DNA from 2 places in the Culturomica sp. genome. Region 1 is predicted to be linked to the other one. Evidence: riboswitches for the same ligand, from Rfam matches in the RefSeq annotation. Region 1 holds a riboswitch; the other holds the start of a gene.
The links. Region 1 has a riboswitch for cobalamin ahead of DD657_RS01670 (TonB-dependent receptor). Riboswitches for the same ligand answer to the same signal wherever they lie in the genome.
Positions count from the first base shown of each region.

Region 2: another riboswitch for cobalamin. It lies ahead of DD657_RS09500 (TonB-dependent receptor plug domain-containing protein); the one in region 1 lies ahead of DD657_RS01670 (TonB-dependent receptor).

Region 1 covers NZ_DOED01000006.1:37,407-45,359, reverse strand. The annotation lists gene DD657_RS01705 (alkaline phosphatase) at 1-195, shown strand, start outside; gene DD657_RS01700 (hypothetical protein) at 264-407, opposite strand; gene DD657_RS01695 (ATP-binding cassette domain-containing protein) at 532-1,272, opposite strand; gene DD657_RS01690 (glycine betaine ABC transporter substrate-binding protein) at 1,282-2,169, opposite strand; gene DD657_RS01685 (ABC transporter permease) at 2,166-2,813, opposite strand; gene DD657_RS01680 (hypothetical protein) at 2,824-3,954, opposite strand; gene DD657_RS01675 (DUF5996 family protein) at 4,129-5,016, shown strand; cobalamin riboswitch at 5,093-5,285, shown strand; gene DD657_RS01670 (TonB-dependent receptor) at 5,426-7,465, shown strand; gene DD657_RS01665 (YncE family protein) at 7,465-7,953, shown strand, end outside.
Region 2 covers NZ_DOED01000027.1:37,383-45,335, reverse strand. The annotation lists gene DD657_RS09505 (YncE family protein) at 1-1,008, opposite strand, end outside; gene DD657_RS09500 (TonB-dependent receptor plug domain-containing protein) at 1,219-3,234, opposite strand; cobalamin riboswitch at 3,367-3,561, opposite strand; gene DD657_RS09495 (AsmA family protein) at 3,649-6,771, opposite strand; gene DD657_RS09490 (exo-beta-N-acetylmuramidase NamZ family protein) at 6,905-7,953, opposite strand, start outside.

The DNA of each region.
Region 1 (7,953 bases):
TATTCTGAAAACGAACAACTGGCCGGAGAGGCCATCCGGATACTCGATGGCATTGCAATGGTCGGTTGGACGAGCGGCAGTCATTCAGCCGGGGTTGTTCCGGTATATGCCATAGGTGCCGGAGCTCAATTGTTCAGTGGTAAACTGGACAATACCGATATTCCGAAGAGAATAGCGCAAGCTGCAGGATATTGACCGGGGAAATGATCACGAAATAGCGCCGGGCCGGAATTCGGTCCGGCGTTTTTTGTTCCCTGAAAAGCTTATTCTGCCTGTTCCGTAATAACAGAGGTAGGCATTTCTTCGTCTTCTTCGATTAATGTAGCTGCAAACAGCCACCACAATAGCAGAATGCAAAGAATAATAGCTCCGATAAGTGTCAGGATTTTTTGATGTTTCTTTTTCATATATTTTTTATTTAAGTATGCTGTGGATAATTCATGGTACGTATTGATCGTTGATTTTTTATCAAGAAATGGAATTTGTTTATATAATCCACAATTTAAAATCCACAATTAAACGGTCGTAAGGTCATTGTATTTCGTGTCCGGTCAGGGCTTTTACAAAGTCGGACTTCGGAGATCGGCGGATTTCATCAGGAGAACCTTCCTGCTCGATACATCCGTTGTTCATGACCAGAACCCGGCTGCCTAATAAAAGGGATTCCCGGATGTCGTGGGTAATGAATACGATCGTCACATGCAATTCCTGATGAATCCGGATAATTTCGGACTGAAGCATTTTCCGGGTAATTTCGTCCACGGCTCCGAAGGGCTCGTCCATCAGAAGAATATCCGGATTGGCGGCAAGTGCCCGGGCTATGCCGACACGCTGCCGTTGTCCTCCGGAAAGTTCGGAAGGATAACGTTCCAACATATCCGGGTCGAGTCCGACCGTTTGAATCAACCGCCCGACGGCTGCCGTTGTCCGTTTTTTGTCTTTTTTGTTGAGCAAACCGGGTACATAGGCTATGTTTTTTCGTATGGTCATGTGCGGAAATAATCCGATGCCTTGAATTACATATCCGATATTACGCCTTAAAAGGGTTTGATTTTCCAGAGAAATGTCTTTCCCGTTGATATATATTTTTCCGGATGTCGGTTGTATTAAGCCGTTAATTAGCTTTAACAAGGTCGTTTTTCCGCTGCCGGAGCTGCCGATGACAGTCAGAAATTCACCTTTCCGGATATCCAGACTGATATCTTTTAAAATGGTATGTTCGTCGTAATCTTTCGAGACGTGATCGAATCGTATAGCGGGAAAATCATTCATAAGTCCAGGTTAATTTTGAGTCAGGATTCCCTTGCGTTTCAGAAAATTTAAAGCGACATCGTGTTCCGGTTGGCCTGCTACTTCTACAAGATAGTTGAGTTCGGACATTTCGCTATCCGTTAAAATATGATTCATTTTAGCCAGCACCTGTTTCAGTTCCGGATGTTTTTGCAACGTTTCTTCGCGGACAACGGTTGCACAGTAATAAGTCGGAAAAAAATGTTTGTCGTCTTCCAGGACGGTCAGGCGGGCACCGTTAAGCTGTCCGTCCGTAGTAAAAATGTTCATAACATCGATTTTATCCGATTTAATGGCTTCGTATTTCAAACCGATATCCATATCCATTGTCTTTTTAAATTTGAGGTTGTAAAATTTACACAGGGCATCGTACCCTTCGTGTATTTCAAAAAAATCATACTCGGCCCCGAATCTGAATTGGTCCGGATAACGGGCCAGATCTGAAAATTTCTGTAGCCCGAATTTACGGGCATTTTCTTCTTTTACGGCGAGGCTATAGGTATTGTTAAAGCCGTAAGGACCGATCCAGACCAGATGGAACTGTTGGCGATAGGCTTCTGCCAGTTGGTCGTAAAGTTGCTGTGGTGGTAGTAAATTATTTTTTTTCAAAACGACCAGCCAGCCGGTTCCCGTATATTCGGGGTATAAGTCGAAATCGCCTTTTACAATTGCCGGGTGGATATTGCTTGTTCCGCCTCCTATTCCTTTGGTGATAACGGGATGGAGAGAGGTGTTGTTTGCAATCAGTATGGCCAGCATTTCTCCCAGGATGAATTGTTCGGTCATCGGTTTGGTGGCAATCCGGATCGTGGTATCCGAATCTTGGCAGCCCACGAATAAAAACAGGCTCGTAAGCAGATAGAGTAGTGTTGTTTTCATACCCGGCTCATTTTGCGTTTCTTTTTGATGTAACTTTCATAGCGACCGACACAACCGTCCGTGAACAAAGCCAATACGGCAATCAGTAAACTGCCGGCGACAGTCATGGCCGGATTGTTAGTGGTAATTCCCCGGTAGATGGCAACGCCTAATCCTCCGGCACCGATGAAGGCGGCGATACCTGCCAAAGCAATCGTCATGACGACCATGTTGCGTAAGCCGGTTAAAATCACCGGGAATGCCAATGGCAATTCGATCCGGTAAAGGAGTTGGAAGGGAGTGCTTCCCATACCGCGGGCGGCTTCTGTGATTTCCGGGTCGATGTTCCGGATGCCGGTATATGTATTCCTTACCATCGGAAGCAAAGCATAGATCGTGAGGGCAATAATAGCGGTGGTATTGCCGATACCTGAAAAAGGTATCAAAAAGCCGAATAAAGCGATCGAAGGAATGGTATAAATGAAATTCGTCAATCCCAGAATCGTACTCCTGCTTCTCCGGTAGCGGCTGATAAAAATACCGAGACATAGTCCGACGACTCCTGCACAGACGATGGCTATAAGGGATATCGTGATGTGTTGTAACATCAGTTGCAGGAAAAAATCCCAACGGTCCCGGTAGAGTGTAAAAATTTCTGTCAGCATAAATTTGATTTTAGAAATAATAACCGATGTTAATGTTAAAGCGGGCATGCCAGGAATCACTGCCTCCTCCCGGTCCGAAACCGTTCCAGTCCGGCCCCAGCCAGGCCTGATTTTTTCCCAGGGCGTAATCGATGTAGGTTTGTACCGGGCCTGCGGTCAACAGGCAGCCGGACACATTTTGAAAACTGTCTTTGTAATTGTCATTCCATTTTTGCAGCCACCCGAAGTCGTTGTATATTTGAAGGCTTTTGAACGGTCCCCAATGAATCGGGAATTTATATCCCAGACTCAATGAATAGATATTGGCTTTGGCGGCAACGAGATAAGGGGCTCCGTAAGCCGTCATTGTGATGAGGGTCCGGCCTTCTCCGGGAGCATTTTTAGGATACAGGGCGTAAGTCGTTGCCTGTGCTTTTAAACTGAGACCTTTCCAGTAGAGTTCGTGGTGAAGGGCAAAAGCAAAATGAGTACCGTTATTCCGGGTATCCAGGTTATATAACTGCCCGAATTCGGCCGATACACCGCTTTTTTGTATGACGTTTTCTCCCCATTTGTAAAATACCTGTCCGTTTAATTGGTTGATTTCCTTGTTTCGTCCGGCAACGTCATATCCGTAGCGATCATCAGATACTTCGGCATCGGCACTGAACAACAGTTCTTCTGCATTTTTGAAAAAAGCCAGTGCATATTCCCAATGCTCTCCCGTATGTACGAATTTGACTCCCATATCCGAATCGTCTTCCAATCCCACATAGTAGGCAATTTGAAAGAAGAAGTTGTGGGCTCCTGAAGGCTGGATGCCGAAAGGCACCCGGGTGAGTCCGACTTCGATACGGTTTTGCGGATTGAATTGGTAGCCGATCCAGCCGTATTTCAGCATAAATCCTCCGAAAGCTGTGCTGTAAAAACGAAAATCGGCATCCAACAGTAATTTTTTGTAAGAAGCTGTCGGGTGAAGGAGAAATACATCGTATCCGAAGTCCCCGCCTCTGTCCCTGTGTCCCCGGTTCCAGTCCGAAAAATTGTAATTGAAACGTAAGGCTCCGCCGAAATGGAATTGCGGAAGTGTTTTCCGTTCGTTACCGGAAACCGGAAAAACAAATAGTAGATAGAAAATGAAAATCAGAGTATAGCTCTTCATAAATCATATTTGTAAAAATTACCCCGCTTTTCCGATATCCTCCGGAAAGATATAACGGAGAGGGGAACAATTTTGTTTGAAAAAAATAGGCTCTAAATAAAGTTAAAAGGAAGAACTATTTTCAGGGAAGGTAAGTTTAAGAAGTAGATTGTCGAACAGTTATACAATAAAAGGATGGAAGATATATATTTGGATTATCCTGAATGGCAGGATACGGCCGATACGGTACATCTGTTTTTGCAGATGGCGGGGAAAGTGAAAGTGGAGCGTAGCCCGAAGCGGCCCCAATGGGCACATGTAAGGCTCTATCTTGTCCCGGACGGATTGACAACCGGACTGATACCCGGAGATTCGTCCCCTTTTTCCATTTTATTCAACTTCAGAGAACATCAGGTAGAGTTTATGAACGGTGACGGGAAAAAAGTAAATATACCTTTGGAAGATGGCGTGAGTGTTGCCGCTTTTTACGGACAGTTTGCCTCGGCTTTGGAACAAATCGGTTCACCGACCCTGATCAATGTTCATCCGCAGGAATTTTATGATCCCCTGGAATTCGATAAGGACGACAAGCATCACAGCTACGATAAGGTTGCTATCCGCAAATGGTTAGAGAATATGTTGTTTGCTTATGGTGCTATGGCCCGTTATCTGACGGCATTTCGCTGTAAAGTGCATTATCCGGCTTATTATTTTGGTACGATGGATCTGACTTGTATTGTGTTTAGCGGAGAGCCGGCACCTTTCGGTAAAAAGGATCCCGTTATGGAGAAGGCTTTTGACGAACGGTTATACGAATGTGGGTTTTGGCCGGGTGATATCAGTTTCCCGCAGGCTGCCTTTTTTGCCATGCCCTATCCTTTTATCGAAACGATAAGGGGAAATGAATCCTTGCTGCAACCGGATAAAGCTCTGTTTAAACCGGAAAAGAAGGAGTTCTTTCTGACGTTGAAAGATGCCCTTTCCTATCCTGATCCGGAACAAAAAGTCGCAGAATTTTTCAAATCCGGATTCGATATTTTTCAAAAGATAAAACGTTGGGAAAATATAGATAATATCTTGTAATTAATTGGTATACGACATGTTATATGTGTTGATGAAATTAAATTTCTGATTTTATTTGTAAATGTCATTCTGAAAAAATACTTTTGCTGCGCAATGGTTTCCGATTCGTTTTCGCGAATGGAATTAAAAGGGAATGCCGTGCAAATCGGCAACAGTTCCCGCTGCTGTAAGTTCCAAAGATGTTTTGACATACTTTGCCACTGACCTAAAGGTTGGGAAGGCGTCAAAACGGAATAAGTCAGAAGACCTGCCTTGCGTATTTAGATTTTGCTCCTGCGGCGAATGGGAGAAAGTGTAACGGTATTCTGACTTTATTAAAACACTCTCAGTGTAACGTTTTTACTTGTTCGGTTATTCCCCGTGTGATGTGAAATCTGTATGAATTTTGTGGTTTTACAGATTTTATTACATGAAAAAGTGTGTGTGCATATTTTGCCTGTTGGCAATGATAGCTGCTTTACAGGCACAAAGCAGGTTGGACAGTGTGCAGCTTCTGGATGAGGCCGTTGTCGTGGCCCGGCAGTATAAAGAGATTATCCCGGCCCAGCGTTTGGAAGGTGAGCAGTTGCAGCGTCTCAATTCTCATTCTCTGGCGGATGCTCTTCGCTATTTTGCCGGTGTTCAAATTAAGGATTACGGTGGCATGGGAGGTTTGAAGACCATCAACGTGCGCAACATGGGTTCTCATCATGTAGGCGTTTTTTACGATGGCTTGCAAATCGGGAATGCCCAGAATGGAGTTGTCGATCTCAGTCGTTTTTCTTTGGACGACTTGGAAGAGGTGGCTTTGTACAACGGGCAAAAAAGTGAAATATTTCAGGCTGCAAAGGATTTTGCATCGGCTTCGGCTGTTTATTTAAAAACAAAACGTCCGGTTTTTGAAAAGGGAAAGCATACGCATGCTCTTTTGCGTTATAAGGCAGGTTCCATACAACTGTGTAATCCCTCTTTTCGTCTCGAGCATCAATTTTCCGATCGTCTGTCGATAACTGCCGGAGGTGAATACCTGCATTCCAACGGGCGGTATAAATTCCGTTACAGAAGGTTGACACCCGGAGGGGCGGTCGCTTATGATACAACTGCTATACGGAGAAACAGCGATATAGATGCATTCCGGATAGAAAGCGGTTTATATGGAACATTGTCTGACGGGGTGTGGCAGGCGAAGATTTACTACTACCAGTCCGACAGGGGATTGCCGGGAGCGATCGTACGGAATGTGTTTTCAGGCGGAGAACGGCAGGGAGATAAAAATTTTATGTTTCAGGCTTTTTTGAAAAAAGAATTGTCTCCCCGCTACAAAATGCAATTCAGTGCAAAATTTGCCTGGGATTATACTCATTATCTGTCCCGTGATACGGTGCTTTTTATGGAAGACTATGTTACCAAAAAAATGCAATACGATAACCGGTATTATCAGCAGGACTGGTATTTTTCTACGGCTCATTCCTATGCCATCCGGCCGAACTGGGAGGTATCGCTTGCCGTCGATTGGCAATACAATAAACTGAATGCGGATATGCGGGGGGTAGGTACTCTTTTTACTTTCCCCGAACGTCATTCGGCCTGGGGAGCTTTGGCGACGGCTGTGGATTTCGGACGATTGAAAATGCAAGCCAGTTTGTTGGGGACATTGGTTTTTGAAAAAGTAAGATACAATACAAAATCCCCTGATAAACACGAGTTGGCGCCGGCCCTATTTGTCGGATATACACCTTTCAGGCAAACGGATCTGACCTTACGTTTCTTCTATAAACGGATTTTTCGTATGCCTACCTTTAATGATTTGTATTATACCCAGATCGGTTATAGTAAATTAAAACCGGAGTATGCCAGTCAGTATAACTTCGGTGTCAGTTATAAAAAGGAGTTTAAGGCCTCTTTTATCACGCTTTTGACGGCTCAGGCAGATGCTTATTATGCCGCGATTACCGATAAAATTATTGCAACGCCTACCGGAAGCAGTTTCCGATGGATGATGACGAACATGGGAAGGGTGGAGAGCAAAGGGATAGATGCGACGGTTGCTGTTCAGACGGCGATCGGGAAAGTAAAACTGAATACAAACCTGACTTATTCCTGGTCGAAAGCCCGGGATTTTACCAAAATCAACGGTTTCAAGCTTAGTTCGTATGGGGATCAGATTCCTTATACTCCCTGGCATAGCGGATCGGTTATCGGTGGGTTGACCTATAAAACGTGGGCAGTGAATTACAGTTTTATCTATGTCGGGGAACGTTATAATGGAGCGGTGAATAATATTGAACGCAACCGTATCGAACCGTGGTATACACACGATGCTTCATTGCAAAAAACTTTCCATTACCGGGACTATACTCTGAAATTATCGGCTGAAGCCAATAATTTACTGAATCAATATTATGATGTCGTACTGAACTATCCGATGCCCGGACGAAATTTCCGTTTTATTTTAACTCTTAGCTTCTGATGAAAAAGATTATATACTTGTCCCTGCTGTTAGTGTCTTTTTGGGCTTGCCGGAAAGATGAGATTATTTTTCTTTCGGACTCCGAGACGGTTTCTTACCCCTTGGCAAATACCCGGATTAAGGGTTTTTATTTACTCAACGAAGGGAATATGGGGATGAACCGGGCTTCTCTGGATTATTTCGATTATACGACCGGCATATATACCCGTGATTTGTATTCGGAACGCAATCCGCAGATCGTTAAAGAATTAGGGGATGTCGGCAACGATATTAAAATATACGGGTCGAAAGCTTATGCCGTTATCAACTGTTCTAATTTTATCGAGGTGTTCGATGTGGAAACGACCCGGCATATTGATACCATACAGGTGCCTAATTGCCGGTATATGGCTTTTCATGAGGGGAAGGCTTATGTCAGTTCGTATGCGGGGAAGGTAGCAATCGATCCCAATGCGGAAATCGGTTTTGTGGCAGAAATAGATACGGCG
Region 2 (7,953 bases), on a different contig from region 1:
CTTTCCATTCCTGGAAAAACGATAAACATCACCGGTATTGGTATAATCGGAAGTACCGATGTAAATATCTCCGGTATACGGATCTATTTCCATCATCATAATACTTTCGGTTTTCAAAGACTCAGCATCTCCGGTCAGGGTCAGGAAAGAGTTTTCGTTCAATTTCCTTGTCTTCGCGTTGTAAGTGAAAAAGTTATTCGTCGTCACATAAGGCTTAACAGACCAGTCGGTAACGGAGTTTACCAAATATATTATATCGCCATGCGCTGTCATTTTTGTGGCAACAGCAATATTATCACAGGTGCCGTTTGCAACGTTCAGACGCTGCAACGCATAAGGGATATCTCCGTAATTCCCATAAGAAAGTACATAAATATCACCGGCAGCCTCGACGATAAGATTCGGATTCAGGACAACCGTGATTATCTTTTCAACCGTAAAAGTACCTAAATTGATGACAGAAACCGTCGTACCGGCTCCATAACCGGAATTGGCCACATACAATTTATCATTTTCTTCTACAATCTGTTCCGGATTAGCACCAACAGTAACATACTTCTCAATCGTCAGATCAGTCGTATCTATGCGGGCCACCTGGCCGCTCCAAAGCGTAACGTATAATTTTCCGTCTTCTGCCGCCATATACCGGGGCTGACCATCAGCCGGAGAGAACGTAATCGCTTTCAATTCTCTGCCCAGGCTATCCAATTTCACCAAACGACTCGAACCGTACACTGTTACATACACCCGATTTCCATAGGTAATCATGTCCTGACCGGCATCCCCCAATTTTTTATCGTTCAGCGCATAATACAAATCGGCAGTTATTCCTCCCGTCTTCGGATTATAGGCCGTAATACTGGCATTATTTCCCTGATAACTTCCTTCGTTAAGAATCAATATTCCTGACGTAATATCATCGTCATCGTCGTCATCATCGCTGCAGGATATAAAACAACTGACGGATAAAAGGCATAAAGCACTCAAAAATAAACTTCTGAATTTCATTTTTTTCTATTTAAATTAAACCATACTATTAAAACCAAACCATACCTTTAAAATCTTAGATTGACGATTAAACAAATCGGATAACGAATCAGTTTGTCAAACAATTTAAAATCCATACCTACCTCGATTTTGATTTACGATTCCTCCTTTTTGCAGGAGAGGATTATAGGTATAATCTAAAATCGTCAATCTAAAATCATCAATCTAAAATTAAAACACCCAGGTCATACCCAAACGATAGGATCGTCCCGGCATGGGGTAAAACTGAATCACATCGTATTGCTTATCCGTAAAATTGATTAACTCAGCCTGGATGCGCAACCGGCAACTCTTCAACACAAACTCCCGGGATACCGAAGCCGAATGCTCTGCATACCCATCGATACGATTGGCCCGGATATTTTGAGGCAAACTGTAGCGTTCTCCGGCTCCCATAACGGTATAAGCCACATTCGCCCAAGGCATCTCCAGATTCAGAGCTCCGTTTCCGGAATGCTTCGGTGTATAAGGTATCTGGTCCTTATAATTTTTGTCTTTCGGATTGGTAACGTCGATCGCTTTCTGATAGGTATAACCGCCCGATATACGCAACCGGATATCCTCCCTGAAAGCCAACGTTACGGCTAAAGCGACATCCACACCGGTAATATCCACTTCTCCCAGATTCATCATCTTCCATACATAGGTCGTCGGCCGGGCGACAATTTTATCCTCTACCCGGTTGTAATACCCGTCGACAGTCAGTGATACATAAGGAACAATTTCCGTCAAACTCCCGTTCCAGGTTATTCCGGCATTGAACTCTTTCGCCAATTCCGGTTTCAACCCGGTATTTCCCATACGCAGGTAATACAAATCATTAAACGTAGGTACCCGGAACGTACTCTTATACAAAAAACGGAAATACAAATTCTCTCTCTCCCAAGGTCGTAGTGACAAACTTACCGCTGGAGTCAGTTTTTCCCGGTTTTTAGGTCGTTTCCCGCTTTTCACGTCATCTATCGTATACGTATTCAGCAAATTAGCCGTCAATGACATAAAACGATACTGATATTTGACGGCCAATGCTGACAGTAAAGTATAACGTGTCGGGAAAGGACATTCCGGAAGATTATTCCACAATTTGTTTACAGACAAATCGGTAGCCCATGAAACGGATAAATTTTTCCGGGGCTGATATAAAGCGGTAACCGTCCCGTAATATTCATGCTGGCGATTCCGGTCGATCTGTTCCCCGTTCTCATATTTTACGTTGACGTCCTTGTATTTATTCCAGGAATAATTGTATTTCAATGCCGCTTTCAATGTCCATGCCCGGTTAAAACGTTTTTCATACCCGGCCTGGGCAAAGAAATTCTGATCCCACAACCGTTCCTTATTATAGGGATTATAATAAATCACACCTCCCGGCAGTCCCCGTTCCGACTGAAAATAGTAAGCCTTAGCCGTCAACTGGCTGCTATCTCTCAATAGCGTGTAAAGATTTGCTTCCGTATGCCAGGACAAAATATCCGAATTGTAACGTTTCTCCCGGGTGACCAATTTGCCGTTCTCCAAAGTAAAAGGATATGCACCGTCTGCCCGCAGAAAATTACCGTCGACGGACAAAGTTGTCCGGTCTGTCACCTTAGCGGCATACCGAAGGTAAGGATTCACCATTCCGAAAGAACCGCCTTTTACCCGGGCTTGCAGGCTATATTTCCGATTATGAACAAATACGGGCCGTTCGGTTTGAATACTCAGTACACCGGCAGAAGCAAACATTTTAGCCGGTTGGAAAATACCATCCTCCTGTCCTACGGCTAACGAAACCCGGGCCACATTATCAAGTGAAAAACGACCGATATCGATTTGCCCGGCCTGACAATTGCTTACCGCTACGCCGTCATATATCACTCCCGTGTGATGAGCCCCCAAACTACGTACTGAAACCGTTTTCAAACCGCCGATCCCACCGTAATCCCGGACCGTCACCCCATTAAACCGCTTGACAACATCAGCCAGATTCTGATACCCCAAACGCACAATATCCTGACCGCTCACCACTTGCAAAGGAGTTGCCGCCTTCACCACTACCGGTCGTTTCCCTGCCGAAACCTCAGCTTGTTGCAGTTCATATATCCGGGTCGTATCTAGCTGAGCATATACACTGCTATAGCATACCGTTGCCAGTATCCCTGTTAACCAAAGCCTATAACATACCCAACGTCCCAAATCGTGATTCATTATAATGATTAAACCACGCTTCCGAAAACCCGGAAACCGTCCGTCTTTTCCCTGTCTCTTTATCCGTAAAATACAAGATGCCAAACGTGCAGCAGCACAACATGATGTTTCCTACAGCCAAATCCTCGAAAGCTATTGAAAAAATGTTTTGCAGGTCTTCTGACTTACCCCGGTTCAGGCGCCTTCCCATTTCAAAGAAACAGTGGCTAAAGTAGTGCCTGACCCTTTATAGGCTTACAGCAGCGGGACTGTCCGGGATTCTCACCCGATTCCCATTTAATCCTAACCGTAGAATTACGGCTCGGAACAAAACGTCGCAAAGATAGTATTTATTTTCCATTCCTTCACCGAAAATAAAAATTTAGTGCCCGGAGAATAAACTCCGGGCACCTAACTATAGTGACGAATTTGCTTCTATATTGTATCTACCTGCTCCCTACGGCCACCTTCACGCAACATTTCACGCATTCGCTTCCGCAGGTTCAATTGTGTACTATCAACTTTCGTTTTGCGGGAAGGCATAAAAATATCCTTGTACTTCGCCTTCGTGATCCGGAACTTCATCTTATCCAGTGTACCGGAAATATCGACTCCGGCCCGGAAAGGCAAAATCGATTTCAAAAGTGATATATGATATTTAAAACTCATATCGATATTATGTTCCCCGCCGACAGCCACTTTATAACGGTCTATTTCCAAAAGGAAAGGGAATATTTCCACAATACCGTCCTTTATCGCTACATCAACCGATATACTATCGATCAAATTCCGCTTCTTATTTTTAAACATCAGCATTTTGGATATTTCAGCAAAAGTCTCACCATCCATCAGCACCAGATTATGTCCGTCCAGATAAGCCGCAGCCCGCAAAGTCGGGAGTTCGACCATCATCGTCGAATCAAGCCAGGTCTCAGCTGCAATATTGAAATCCACGACTCCTTCAAAGGAGCGCAGCATAGGAAACAAAGTATCAAGAGCCGGTATTACTTCTACCAGACTATCAATCCGGATTTCATGCATTTTCAATGCAAAGCCCGTATAAGCCCGCAAGGTATCGGATGCTTTATAAATCAGAGAAGCCTCCATATTAGCCGCCGAAGAACGCATATCCAAATCGGAAACCTGAATACACTGATTCTTCATAACCATTTCTCCGTGTATGTTCTCCATCAATAAATTGCCGAACAACATTTTCTCTATATTTGTCCGGAAAACAAAATTGATCCCGGCAGGTACAACAAACACAGAAGAAACACCTTCATACGAAGCCGAATCACTCACAACAGCTACGTTATCCATATCGTCATCCTCTGTTGTAATCTCTTCTTTATAACCGGCGGCTACCTTATCCATATAAGCCGTACCCATATCCAATGCCCGCATGATCTGATTGCAATTGATCATCTTCGATTGTACCGTCAATTCTGCAAACAAGTCTTCCTTTTTAAAAAATGCCCGGGTCAGATTCGTTATACTCCCGGTCAACCGTACATCTGATTTTCCCAGCTTCAACACAGCCGAATCAAGCATGATCTCTTTCCGGTTGAAGTGAATACGTGTCCCCGGCATCCTGAGCCGCAACGGGAAAAACGGTGTATAAGCCCGTAATCCTTTAAAATCAACATATCCGGTCGGAAACCAGATACGGTCGTCCCGCCGGCTACGCGAAGCTTCCACATGTATATCAGCTTTCGCTATATTCAACCGATTATTCAATGCCCTCAAACGCAAACTATCGACCTGGAAATCGGCTTCTATACGCGGAACCGACTTGTCACGTTTTGTCGGCTTCAGGCTCCCTTTGGCATCCATCCGCTTCACACCCAATAACAACGTATCCCGTACGATAACAATCGTTTTACCGATGTGTATCCCGGAATTCACGGTAGCGATTGCCGACGTATCCTTCAAAGGAGTTGTCTTCAATGTCAGATAAGTCGTATCCATCAATACCCGCAATTTATCCTTCACATGAATATCTAACCCCGAATATCCGACAACACCGTTCAGGAAATCGACTCCCTGTACAACCTCCGTATTCTTCCGGTTTGTCGCAAAACCGACTCCCGCCGAACGGACATTCATCACAATACTGTCTTTGGGTATAAATAAGGCAACATCATTCATTTTACACCATCCTCCTACTTTTATCCGGCCATAATCTCCGTTCATCACATCCGACAAAAGTACTTTTGTTTTCAAAGAAGCTCCGATTTTTCCGGTACAAGTCACTCCATCCGTCAATGGAAATATCCGGGTTAAATCATCAAAGTCGATATTGGCATCCAACTTTGCTTTTATCACCGGATCCCTCAGTACATTCTCCACGTCTCCGGCCAGATCGATATCGGTCTTTCCCCCCTTTATACAAAAATTATTCAGTTTTATATAGGACGGTTCCTCCCTCTGTAAATCAATCCTCGCAAAAAAATCAGTATTCAATTCCTCAATCCGGGAAGGCATCCCTTCATAAGCGATATAGCCGTCCGTAATTTTAAATTGTGAAGTCAATAAAGGAACATTCTTTTTTCCATAAACGCCGGTTACCGTTCCCGTACACAAAACATCTCCCCGGATATCGGCTTTCCGGTCCTTCTGTAACACAGCATCCGGAATCATTTCTATCAACGTCGCCAAAGAAGGAATGTGAATACCGTATTTCAAATTAACGGCCATCGTCCGGTTAACGGTATCCCCCCGCAATGTCCCTCCTGCACCGAAACGAATACCGTTGACATCGAAAACAGCTTTCTCCAAGGTATAAAGCAAAGAATCCCTGTTTATTTTCATACCGGTTTCTACCCCGAAATTCAAACGACTCACCAGCAACTTTCCTTCTTGCCAGAAAAGTATGTTTTTAGCTGAAAAATCCATATTCAGTCTGGAACGGTGTTTCCCCAGAAAACCGTCCAAAGCCAGTTCCAAATTACTCATACGGGTATAAATCTGAGTACTCCGGTCGTCAAAAACCATCCTACCGTTCTGAATGCGGATATTTTTCAGCCGGATAGCAGAATTAAAACCCTCATTTACAGTATCCGTTACAGTTTCGGCAACATCAGTCGTATCTGCCGGTAACTGCAATATATCCCAATTCGCTTGTCCGGCAGTGTCTATATAGGCATAAATCCGGGGCTGCTCCAGGACCAAATCTTTTACAATAATCCGGTTCTTCTTCAAAAAAGCCATCGGATTCACCGTTATCAAACACTTCTTCACGACCATTAAAGAATCCTCGGTCGCTGCCAACCGGGTCGTATCCCGGAATTTACAGGAAATAACCGAAGCATCCGATACTTTTAGCCCGAAATCCGGAAAAGTTGAGAAAAAAGTCAGCTCTATTTCACCGACACGCACATCCGCATTCAAATATTCCCGGGCCAATTGCTCTACCTTAGGCGTCAACTTCGAAGGCGTAAATACAAAATTGAGTACGACACCTATAGCTACCGATAAAAGCACAACAAGCGTAAAAACAGTCCATAAAAACCATTTTAACCCCTTTTTCCACCTGGATTTTTTCTTTTTCTCAGACATAATCAAATCATTACATGGTAAATTTCAGATCATATATCATGTGCTGTAAATGCCAATCCGAAATCCATTGCCCGCATAATCAACCGATGCTCCTACAACACACAACACCTCCGATATTTTCCCGATTCACAATTCAATACAACAAATATTTTGCCCGGACGATTTTAAAATGTTCCAATCCGGTCTGCCACATTTTCCGAATCTCCGTTTCACTCTTTCCGGCAACAATAGCCTCCCGCAACCCGGAAGTTCCTGCCAGTTTTTCAAAAAACGGAGTAAAAAAAGCATCCTTACCCGTATAATTCCGATAAGCCGTCATCAACCAATCCAAACGCAATTTTTTACCATCCTTTACTTCATTGAACTCCTCCCGAAGATCCATTCCATAACATACTTTTCCGAGGCATTTCGGATTTTTACTCATACCCGGAATACTTTCCGGTATAAAACGATAAGGCATATCCGTCAAATCCGGGTGTCCGAATACCTGAAAAGGCGTCGCAGTACCTCTGCCCTCACTAACCACCGTCCCTTCAAAAAAACATACCGACGGATAAAGCAGTACCGACACCTCATCCGGAAGATTGGGCGAAGGCCGGCAAGGTAAAGCAACTACCATCTCCCGTTTCCAATTCCTGCATCGGATCACCGTTAAATCACACCGTTTTCCATCGTTCAACCATCCTTCTCCATTGATCATCATCGCATACTCCCCGATCGTCATTCCGTACACCACCGGAACCGGATGCATCCCGACAAAAGAACGGTACTTCAAATCCAACACCGGCCCATCCACATAAAAAGCATTCGGATTAGGCCTGTCCATCAGTAAAAGCCGGCAATCATTCTCTGCACAAGCTTCCATCAGGTAATGCAACGTTGAAATATACGTATAAAAACGGACACCGACATCCTGCATATCAAAAATGACAATATCCACACCGGCTAAATCTTCCGGAGCCGGCTTCTTTTTCTTTCCATACAAAGACACCACCGGAAGCCCTGTACGTTGATCGGTATAATCTCCGATATTCTCTCCGGCATCTGCATCCCCCCGAAAACCATGTTCAGGACAAAACACTTTTACGACATGCACGCCCTTTGCCCGCAAAAAATCCAATGTATGAGACGACAAGGCTGGTTCGTTTTTACGTTCACCAACCCAATCATAAGTCGTTACAA